One region of the Pseudomonas sp. p50(2008) genome, then DNA from elsewhere that is predicted to be linked to it. Evidence: riboswitches for the same ligand, from Rfam matches in the RefSeq annotation. Region 1 holds a riboswitch; each other region holds the start of a gene.
The links. Region 1 has a riboswitch for cobalamin ahead of H7698_RS15900 (CbtB domain-containing protein). Riboswitches for the same ligand answer to the same signal wherever they lie in the genome.
Positions count from the first base shown of each region.

Region 1 (3,401 bases):
TGTGCCTGGCTCGGGGTCTGCTACTAGTTTGTGCCTGGTTCAGGGTCTGCCACTAGTTTGTGCCTGGCTCAGGGTCTGCTACTAGTTTGTGCCTGGTTCAGGGTCTGCCACTAGTTTGTGCCTGGCTCAGGGTTAGCCACTAGTTTGTGCCTGGCTCAGGGTCTGCCACTAGTTTGTGCCTGGATCAGGGTTAGCCACTAGCTTGTGCCTGGTTCAGGGTTAGCCACTACTTTGTGCCTGGCTCAGGGTTAGCCACTGAGTTGTGCCCGGTTCAGGGCCTGTAGAGATGCGCATGCCCCGCACGGTATAGCGATGACTCGCTGAACTGATCACTCCCCAGCACCCGACCCACCAGAATCAATGCCGTACGCCTGAACCCCTTCGTCTCAACCTTCCCGGCAATGTCCTCAATCGTCCCCACCACCCAATCCTGATCCGGCCATGTCGCGCGATGGATCACCGCGATCGGGCAGTCGGCGCCGTAATGGGGAAGCAATTCGGCGAGGATTTTTTCAAGGTGATTGACCCCCAAATGGATCGCCATGGTCGCCTTGTGCTGCGCCAGGCTGGCGAGTTCTTCGCCAGCGGGCATCACGGTCTTGTCGGCATAACGGGTCAGAATCACGCTTTGGGAGATATCCGGCAGCGTCAGTTCGGCTCCCAACAGCGCTGCGCAAGCCGCCGTTGCGGTCACGCCGGGAATGATTTCAAACGGGATGTCGAGCTCACGCAAGTAGCGGATCTGTTCGCCAATCGCGCCGTACAGGCTCGGATCACCGGAATGCACCCGCGCCACATCCTTGCCTTCGCTGTGGGCGGTTTTGATCAATTCAATGATCTGTTCCAGATGCAGTTCGGCGCTGTTCACCACCGTTTCGGCGTGATGCCCCTCCAAGACTGCAGCGGGCACCAGAGATCCTGCATAGATGATTACCGGGCAGCTGCGAATCAGCCGCTGGCCTTTGACGGTGATCAGTTCCGGGTCGCCGGGGCCTGCGCCAATGAAGAAGACGGTCATCGTCGTATCCTGTGAAAAAAGGGGCGAGGCACACCTTCAGATGAAGATTGCTCATGATCGGGGTGGGGATTATCGAAGATTTTAAGCGGCACACGCCAATGCGAGGGTCGCCTGAGCGTATTTTTGTCGCGAAATCAGCAGCTTTGCCGGTGCGTCAGCCAGCTGTTCGGCGAGGGCCAGGGCGGCGCTTTCGGCGATGCCATAGCAACCCGTGCGCTCAAAGGCGATGTCTGAATGATGGCTGAGCTGCCCGTGATAACCCGCCAACTGCTCACTGCTGAAGTACACGATCGGTAGCTCCAGCTGTTTGGCGAGTGCGATCAGGCCCGGTTCATCACGTTTCAGGTCGATGCTGGCAAGTGCCTTGATCTGGTGAAATTCAATCTGATGAGCCTGCAGAGCCTGATCGAGCAGCGCCCGCAACGTGCTGACAGGGCAGCCGCGTTGGCAGCCCAGGCCGACCACGAGTGTCTGCGCTGTGCTGGCATGGGTCATGCGCGGTATTGGCCTTCACCTTTGCGGCGGAACAACCAGGCGCTGATCAGGCCCAGGGCCAGCCAGAACGCGACGTTGGTCAACTGCGAAGCGATTTTGAATTGAGCTTCCAGCGCTTCCGGGGCGAGCATCGAGTGCACTTCCGGTTGCGGTGCGCCGATCACGTGGGGAACGGCCAGGATCGCCACGCCCAGGACTTTCATCAGCCAGTGACGGCTGAACACGATCAATGCGATACCGACGGCGGTAGAGGCGGCGGCGCCGATCCACCAGATCTGGCGTTGCGCCAGGTCGGCAGCGGCAGTGCCGGGCAATTCAGGCGGCAGGCCCAGGGTTGGCGCGAGCACGAACGTGGCGTAACCGGCCAGGCCCCACAGCAAGCCTTGCGCGGTGCTATTGGGCGCACGCAGAGTGTAGAGGCCAGCGAGCATCAAGGCGAAACCAACCGCTACAACCAGGTTGCCACCGGTGGTGGACAGCACGCGCTGCCAGCCGTCTTGCGGCTCCCAGGCTTCGGCATCGTGGGCATGAGCGGCCATGGCGGTGCCGGTATGCTCATGGATTTCTACCGCGGCAGGCTCTGATTTTTCGTAGGTCTCGGCCTGCATAATCAGCGGAGCTACCCAGAAGCTCTGCAGCAGGGTCAGCAGCAGGGCGGCCAGCAGCCCGGTGAAACCTGCGGTTTGCGCAATACGCTTGATCATGTCGGCAGGTCTCAATGGCACGGGAATGCGGAGCTGTGACGGGTATCGTGGGCGGCGTTGTGCACCGCTTCGATGTGGGAGAACCCGGCAAAGTACACAAGGCATGCGCCCAGGATCGACGCACACAAGGCGGCGGTCAGGCGTTGAGTCAGGGTCGTTGTGCTGCTGGCGGTGTTGCTGCCGGTGGTGCTGATGGTCGACATGGCGCTTCCCTCTGGTCTGTCAGCGGGTGAATAGAGCGCATGGAAGATCCCTGCGAATCGGGCACGCAGAGATGCAACAGCGCCCGCCCACCGCGGGTTTGTTATTCAGTGAAGGTGAAAATCACTGTGTGTTGCGGGCCGGTCTCCGGGCTCACGAGGGGCTGGGGCTTCGCCTCAACCTGCAAGAATCACCTTCCCATGCCGAACTGCTGGCACAGTGGATTCGATTCTTCACTCGCTTACCGTTGCGGGGGCAGCACCGGACTGACATGGCCTTGAGTAAAGCACATGATTCACCGGTTTCCCGTTTCACCCTGTGAAGGGCACCCGTAACAAGGCGTGTAGGAGAGCATGGGCGGGGGTTTGGCGTCAATTGGCAAGGGTTCTCAACTCGGTATCGAATGAGAGGGGTTTACCTGTGGCGAGGGGATTTATCCCCGTTGGGTCGCGAAGCGGCCCCCAGCATTCTTTCAGGTATTCAACGCAGGCAGGTTTGGCGACGGCTTCGCCGCCGAACGGGGATAAATCCCCTCGCCACAGGGGCCGTGTTGCCTCACGAACATTGACCGGCCCCAAGACCATGCGTAGCCTTGCGCTTTCGAGGTTCTTCGGTATTTACCGAAGCTAAGAAGGGAACGCGGTTCAAGCCGCGGCTGCCCCCGCAACTGTGAACGGTGATGTTCGCTGCCACGCCACTGCAAACCGTGTCCAACGGGTTCGCGGGAAGGCGCAGCGAATGCCAGGCGAAACCGCCAGGCACGCCGTCAGCCAGGAGACCTGCCTCGAAACAGATTCTCACTACAACCGGGCGGGGTGATCCGGTGGCGAACTCTTCCGCGCGCGCACCTGTCGCAGCGATTGTCGTCCCGCATGCCCGCCACCTTGCCAAAGGGCATCCGATGAAAACACTGGCCAAACTCCCCGTCACCATCGTTACCGGCTTCCTCGGCTCGGGCAAGACCACCTTGCTGCGGCACATGC
Region 1 is NZ_JACMYF010000005.1:254,367-257,767, forward strand. Features, by position in the region: gene cobM (precorrin-4 C(11)-methyltransferase) at 272-1,018, opposite strand; gene H7698_RS15890 (cobalamin biosynthesis protein) at 1,100-1,513, opposite strand; gene H7698_RS15895 (CbtA family protein) at 1,510-2,217, opposite strand; gene H7698_RS15900 (CbtB domain-containing protein) at 2,229-2,420, opposite strand; cobalamin riboswitch at 2,540-2,766, opposite strand; cobalamin riboswitch at 3,005-3,219, shown strand; gene cobW (cobalamin biosynthesis protein CobW) at 3,320-3,401, shown strand, end outside.

Region 2 (3,401 bases), on a different contig from region 1:
CAGCGCTACATGGTGCAATTCCGGATAACCGCCTGGCAGATACAGGCTGTCCGCTTCGGGCAAATGGGCGTCCCGGATCGGCGAGAAAAACAGCAACTCGGCACCCATGGCCCTCAGCAAATCCAGACTCGCTCCATAGGTGAAAGCGAACGCTTCATCACGGGCCACGGCAATCCGCACGCCCGCCAGCAAAGGCTCGGCGACGATCACATCCGGCGCAGCAAATTCCACGGCCGGGGGCAACGCGACTTCGCAACTGCCGGCCAGTGCATCGGCGGCGGCATCGAGGCGCAGGTCCAGGTCATTCAATTCACCCGCTTGCACCAGGCCGAGATGCCGGCTCGGCAATTCGATCCCGGTTTCCCGGGACAATGCACCGTACCAACGCAACCCTTCCGTCAGGCTGCCTTCGAGCAACTGCGCATGGCGCACCGTACCGACCCGATTAGCCAATACGCCGGCAAACGGCAAGTCCGGCTGATAGCGCGCCAGCCCCAAGGCCAGCGCACCAAAGGTCTGCGCCATGGCCGTGCCGTCGATCACGGCCAGCACCGGCACACCGAAATGCCGCGACAGATCGGCACTGGACGGCGTGCCGTCGAACAGCCCCATGACGCCTTCAATGAGGATCAGGTCTGCCTCACCCGCGGCTTCCCACAGGAGCCGACGGCTGTCCTGCTCGCCAACCATCCACATGTCCAGTTGATAGACCGGCGCACCGCTGGCGCGCTCGAGAATCATCGGGTCCAGAAAGTCCGGGCCGCACTTGAACACCCGGACCTTGCGCCCCTGATTGCGATGCAAACGAGCCAGTGCAGCGGTGACGGTGGTCTTGCCCTGACCGGACGCCGGCGCGGCGATGAGTACCGCGGGGCAATGACGGGGTTGATTCACAATTCGACGCCTTTTTGCGCTTTGATCCCGGCCTGGAACGCATGCTTGATCACGCCCATTTCAGTGACGGTATCAGCCAGTTCAATCATTTCCGGCTTGGCGCCGCGCCCGGTTACCACCACGTGCTGCATCGGCGGGCGAGCCTGCAAATCGCTGAGTACCTGATCGAGGTCGAGGTAGCCGTGCTTGAGCGCGATGTTCAACTCGTCCAGCACCACCAGACCAATCGACGGATCGCGCAACAATTCACGAGAAACTGACCACGCCGCTTCGGCAGCAGCAATGTCACGCTGACGGTCCTGGGTTTCCCAGGTGAAACCTTCGCCCATCACATGAAAACGCACCTGCTCCGGAAAGCGGCGGAAGAACAGTTCTTCACCGGTGCTGTTACGCCCCTTGATGAACTGCACCACACCACACTGCATACCGTGCCCCATGGACCGGGCAAGCATGCCGAACGCCGAGCTGCTTTTGCCCTTGCCGTTGCCGGTGAGCACCAGCAGCAGGCCGCATTCATTCGGGGAGTTGGCGATGCGTTCGTCGATCACGGCTTTTTTGCGCAACATGCGCGCCAGGTGGCGTTCGTCGCGATCAGGGGTATCAGTCATGGGAAAGCTCTCCGTTGGGGCTGGATAACGGCGGGCAGGCACAAGAATAGACGGCAAAAAGCCTGGCATCGCCCACCGTGATGCCGCTGGATGGATCAGGCCGGTCTCCGGGCTCATGAGCGGCTTGACGCCGAACTGCGCGCCTTCCCATGCCGATAATCGACACAGTGGCACAAGGCGCAGTTTTTACTCATTTACCGTTGCGGGGGCAGCGCCGGGATCGCGAAGCTTCGTGCAACAAAGCGATCACTCACCGGCTTCCCTGTTTCACTCTGTCGACGACGTCACAGAGCACCTGAAACAAGCCGCGAAGGTTAGAGGGTTGGGGGTGGAGCGTCAATTAAAGACGGGACTTGTCTGCGCGATTAACTGCCGCAGATCGTTTGATTGATTGTGCCCTGTTGAACCATCGCACATTTGCGCTTCTCTACTGATCAGGTCAATGCATTTAAAGGGAAGATCAGCATGCGCAAACCCCAGTTCGCTCTCGTCATCGCGCTCGCCGGAGGTCTCGTCGCCTGCGGTGAAACCTCCAGCCTGCAAGTCTCCGACGGCACCGGTCCGTCACCGAAGTTGCCAGAACCGAACAAGACCCTGATACCGACGGTGAACATCGCCCCGGCCGTTGGCTGGGCTGACGGTGCCAAACCGACAGCCGCGGCCGGCACTCAGGTGGCCGCATTTGCCGAAGGGCTCGATCACCCACGCTGGCTCTACGTGCTGCCCAATGGTGACGTGCTGGTGGCAGAAACCAACGCGCCGCCAAAACCCGATGATGGCAAAGGCATAAAAGGCTGGGTCATGAAGACCGTCATGGGACGCGCGGGGGCCGGCGTCCCGAGTCCGAATCGCATCACGCTGCTGCGGGACAAGGATCACGACGGCATCGCTGAAACCCGCACCGTGTTTCTGGAGAACCTGAATTCGCCCTTCGGCATGACCCTGGTCGGCAATGACCTGTATGTCGCCGACACCGACCGCTTGTTGCGTTTCCACTATGCAGACGGTGACACGGCGATCAAATCGCAACCGATCAAAGTGGTCGATTTGCCGGGTGGCACGCTGAACCACCACTGGACTAAAAACGTTATCGCCAGCAAGGATGGCAGCAAGCTTTACGTCACCGTAGGCTCCAACAGCAACGTCGCGGAAAACGGAATGGACAAGGAAGAAGGTCGCGCGGCCATTTGGGAAGTTGATCGCGCGACAGGCAATCACCGTATTTTCGCTTCCGGCCTGCGCAATCCCAACGGCATGGCCTGGGAGCCGAATAGTGGCGCGTTATGGACCGCGGTCAACGAGCGTGACGAAATCGGCAGTGACTTGGTGCCGGACTACATCACCTCGGTCAAGGACGGTGCCTTTTATGGCTGGCCGTTCAGCTATTACGGCCAGCATGTAGACGTTCGCGTTGAGCCACAAAACCCTGATCTGGTGGCCAAGGCGATTGCTCCAGATTACGCGGTAGGCCCACACACCGCCTCCCTCGGCCTGACGTTTGCGCAAGGCAACACACTGCCAGCCCAGTTCAAGGAAGGCGCGTTCATTGGCCAGCACGGCTCATGGAATCGCAAGCCGCACAGCGGGTACAAAGTGATTTTCGTGCCGTTCAGCGCAGGCAAGCCTACTGGGCAGCCGATCGATGTGCTGACTGGCTTCCTTAATGAAGACGAAAAAGCCATGGGCCGGCCAGTGGGTGTGGTGATCGATCAGCAGGGTTCATTGCTGGTGGCAGATGACGTAGGAAACAAGGTTTGGCGGGTGTCGGCAGTTAAATAAGGTCAAAAAAAATCGCAGCTTTCGGCAGCTTCTGGGGACGTAGGTTCGTCCATTCAGATGCTGCAGACAGCTGCGATTTTTCTATCCAACGTAATCTTTTTGGGCGCAACGGACGTCTGT
Region 2 is NZ_JACMYF010000001.1:808,897-812,297, forward strand. Features, by position in the region: gene H7698_RS03610 (cobyrinate a,c-diamide synthase) at 1-894, opposite strand, end outside; gene cobO (cob(I)yrinic acid a,c-diamide adenosyltransferase) at 891-1,502, opposite strand; cobalamin riboswitch at 1,584-1,816, opposite strand; gene H7698_RS03620 (PQQ-dependent sugar dehydrogenase) at 1,968-3,281, shown strand; gene H7698_RS03625 (C40 family peptidase) at 3,401-3,401, opposite strand, start outside.
Region 2: another riboswitch for cobalamin. It lies ahead of cobO (cob(I)yrinic acid a,c-diamide adenosyltransferase); the one in region 1 lies ahead of H7698_RS15900 (CbtB domain-containing protein).

Region 3 (3,401 bases), on a different contig from region 1:
GCGCACCCCACCAGCAAAAACTGCACCCGGCGTACCGCAATGCCGAGCGACGCAGCGGAGTCGACACCAAACGTGAAGGCGTCCAGCGCTCGCCGGTGCCACAGGCACACCGCGAGACCGAGCAACGCCACGGGCACCGACAACCACACCGATGGCCAGCGCACGCCACTCAGATTGCCCAGCAGCCAGAACATGATGCCGCGCGCCTGTTCGGAACTGGCCGACTTGGTGATCAGAAACGCCGTGAGCGCATTGAACAACTGCGAGCCGGCGATTCCCGCCAGAATGATCTGCCCGGTGCCACTGGACGATCCGCTGACACGCGCCAGCAGAATCACCAGGGCAAAGGCCGCAACCGCGCCGGCGAACGCCCCGGCGGACAACGAAACCGCGCCAGCCCCCACACCCAGCAACGCCACCAGCACGGCACCTGTGGACGCGCCGGCGGAGATGCCGAGCAGGTAAGGATCAGCCAACGGATTGCGCAACAACGACTGCAGGATCACCCCGCAAGTCGCCAGCCCGGCGCCACAGGCAGCGGCCACCAGTGCGCGGGTCAGGCGGTAGTTCCAGACGATGCCTTCGTCGATGGGATCAAGCACATGCCCGGCCGCCCACAGCTTGTTGGCCAACACCTGGAACACCACGCCCGGCTCGATCGGCGTTTCACCAATGGCCACGCCAGCGATCACTGCCAGCAGCAGTGTCACGAACGCCAGCAGCGTGCGAATCAACGTCCTGGTCATTGCGGCAGGTCGTAGCCATTGATGGCGGTCGCCAGTGTTTCAAGGCCATCGAACATTCTGACGCTGGCCTGCATCGCCATGGCGTCGAGGATAATGATCCGGTTGTTTTTCACCGCGTCCATGTTGCGCGTCACCGGGTCACTGCGCAGGAATTGCAGTTTCTTTTCATGATCGTCAGCAGGGAATCGTCGGCGGTCCATACGTGCAATCACCAGGAACGTCGGGTTGGCCTTGGCGATGGTTTCCCAGCCCACAGTCGGCCATTCCTCGTTGGACTCAACGACGTTGCGCACGCCCAAGGTGTTGAGCATGAAATCCGGGATGCCCTTGTGGCCGGCGACGTACGGGTCGATGTCGAGGCTGGCGCTGGAGAACCAGAACAGCGCGCTGGTGTGCTTCAGGTCCTTGTTCTGCACCGTGGCCATCGACTTCGCCAGGCTGGCCTTGAGTTCGGCGTTCAACTGCTCGCCACGGGCCTGAACATCAAAGATCTGCGCCAATTGGCTGATGCTTTTGTAGATGCTGTCGATGCGAAACGCCTCCAGCCGCGTGCCATCGGCGCCGACCAGGTTGTCTTTGGCTTCGCAATCGGAGGGCATCAGGTAGGTCGCAATATTCAGCTCATGAAACTGCTCGCGAGTGCCCACTGCGCCTTGCGGACCGACCATCCATTCCAGCTCCACCGCCACCAGTTCAGGACGTTTGCCGATCACCGCTTCGAAACTCGGCTCGTTGTCGGCCAGGCGTTCGATCTTGTCGTTCTCGGCTTTGTACGTGGCCAGGACATCGTTGAACCACAGCGATGTGCCGACCAGCTTGTCGCTCAAACCCATGGCATAGAGCATTTCAGTGCCGGCCTGGCCAATGGTCACGGCCCGGACAGGCGCGTGCTGGAACGTCAGCGTGCTGCCGCAGTTTTCGACGGTGAGGGGGTACTGAGTCGGGGTCGCCTGGGCGAGGGCACAAAAGCCCAGGCCCGATAGGAGGGTGGAGAGGAGGGTGGCGAAGCGGGGCAGCAGCATGGGGCGATCTCCATTTGAACCGTACAGGGGAGCCGAGGTATACGGTCTGGAAACACATCATCGAACGCTGCTGCAAAGGCAGTGCAAGGCCGATCACCGAAGTGACGCACGCGGCAAGGATGTCCTTCCCGGACACCCCGCCGGTTAGTGATTTGCTTGGCCGGCAGGTCTCCTGACTGATGCGTCATCGCCTGGCCCCGGCCTTCCCGGGGATGATCCCAGTGGCGTTCGTGGAGCAGGCTCAGCATCTACAGTTGCGGGGGCAGTTCCGTTTGATGCTGTGTGAGCATCACGGATTCCCTATTAATCCCATGTGGAAACCGGCGGCGGCATGGTAGTCGATCAGACCGTCCGAGGGGAACCTGTCTAACCCCGATGCACCCAGATCCACTGTAGGAGCAAAGCGTGCTCGCGATGGCGTCCTCATGAACGACCGTTTTTTCCGGATGTACCCCGATCAACTGTAGGAGTGAGCCTGCTCGCGATGACGGCCTCATGGCCGATGAGTATCCCCTGATGCACCCGGATCAAACTGTGGGAGCTGGCTTGCCAGCGATGGCGGCCTGACAGCCGATGAGTATCTCCCTGATGTACTCGGATCAAACTGTGGGAGCTGGCCTGCCGGCGATGGCGCCCTCATAGCCGATCGATATTTGCTGATGTACCCGATCAAACTGTGGGAGCTGGCTTGCCAGCGATGGCGGCCTGATCGGCGGTGAGATTCTTGCTGGTGTCCATATCCATTTCTGCGGTTACGGCGGCTATTGGTTTCGCCCTTACGGCGAGTCACTTGGAAGAGCCCCAAGTAACCAAGGGCTCTTGCCCCTTTCGTGCGGTGCCTCGCTGAGGCTCGGCATACCCTCGCTCCGGTCCTGCTCCGTGGGCCCGCCGCCATCGGCCATCCATGGCCGGGGGCGGCTAACCCGGCATCCATGCCGGGTTGCCCACTGCGCAGAACCTGCGCTCGGCCTTACGAGGGGGCAAGAAGATCAAAAGCAAATCAAAAGCAGATCAAGTGCAGATCAAGTGCAGATCAGAAGCCGACCGAACTGCGTTTTTTCCACGTATTGGGTGCGTTTGCCGTAGGCCTCAATCACTCACCTTGATCGCCTCAACATCCCCCAAAGCGCTGTAATGCTTACGCAGCTTGCGCAGTTCCCGACTGCCCATTTTGTCCAATGACAAAGTCGCGTTCTGTGCCTCCTGAGTGGCTCGAATCAACTCGTCGATTTTCAGATGCAAGATATCGTTGTCGCGGTTTTGGGTGTTCTGGATGAGGAAGACCATCAGGAACGTGATGATCGTGGTGGAGGTGTTGATGATCAGTTGCCACGTGTCGTTGTAGTGGAAATAGGGACCTGTGAGCGCCCATACGATGATCAGGACAATGGCGGTGAGGAAGGTTTTTGAGCTGCCGGCTCGATTGGAGAGTGCCTGGCAGAATTGTGCGAATTTCATGAATGCCTACTCTTGCGATGGTCAGTGATAGACCGCAGTGATTCTTTGAAATTCTTTTTACTTCTCCTTTGTCCGTGAGCGTTTCCTCCCGTGTATCCGAGGGCTCACGTCGCTCATCATTTTGTTGGAACTCCTTTCAACGTCGCTCCGTCATCTGAACTGAGGGGGGCTGCGA
Region 3 is NZ_JACMYF010000006.1:127,055-130,455, reverse strand. Features, by position in the region: gene H7698_RS17835 (FecCD family ABC transporter permease) at 1-746, opposite strand, end outside; gene H7698_RS17830 (ABC transporter substrate-binding protein) at 743-1,768, opposite strand; cobalamin riboswitch at 1,914-2,108, opposite strand; gene H7698_RS17825 (low affinity iron permease family protein) at 2,858-3,226, opposite strand.
Region 3: another riboswitch for cobalamin. It lies ahead of H7698_RS17830 (ABC transporter substrate-binding protein); the one in region 1 lies ahead of H7698_RS15900 (CbtB domain-containing protein).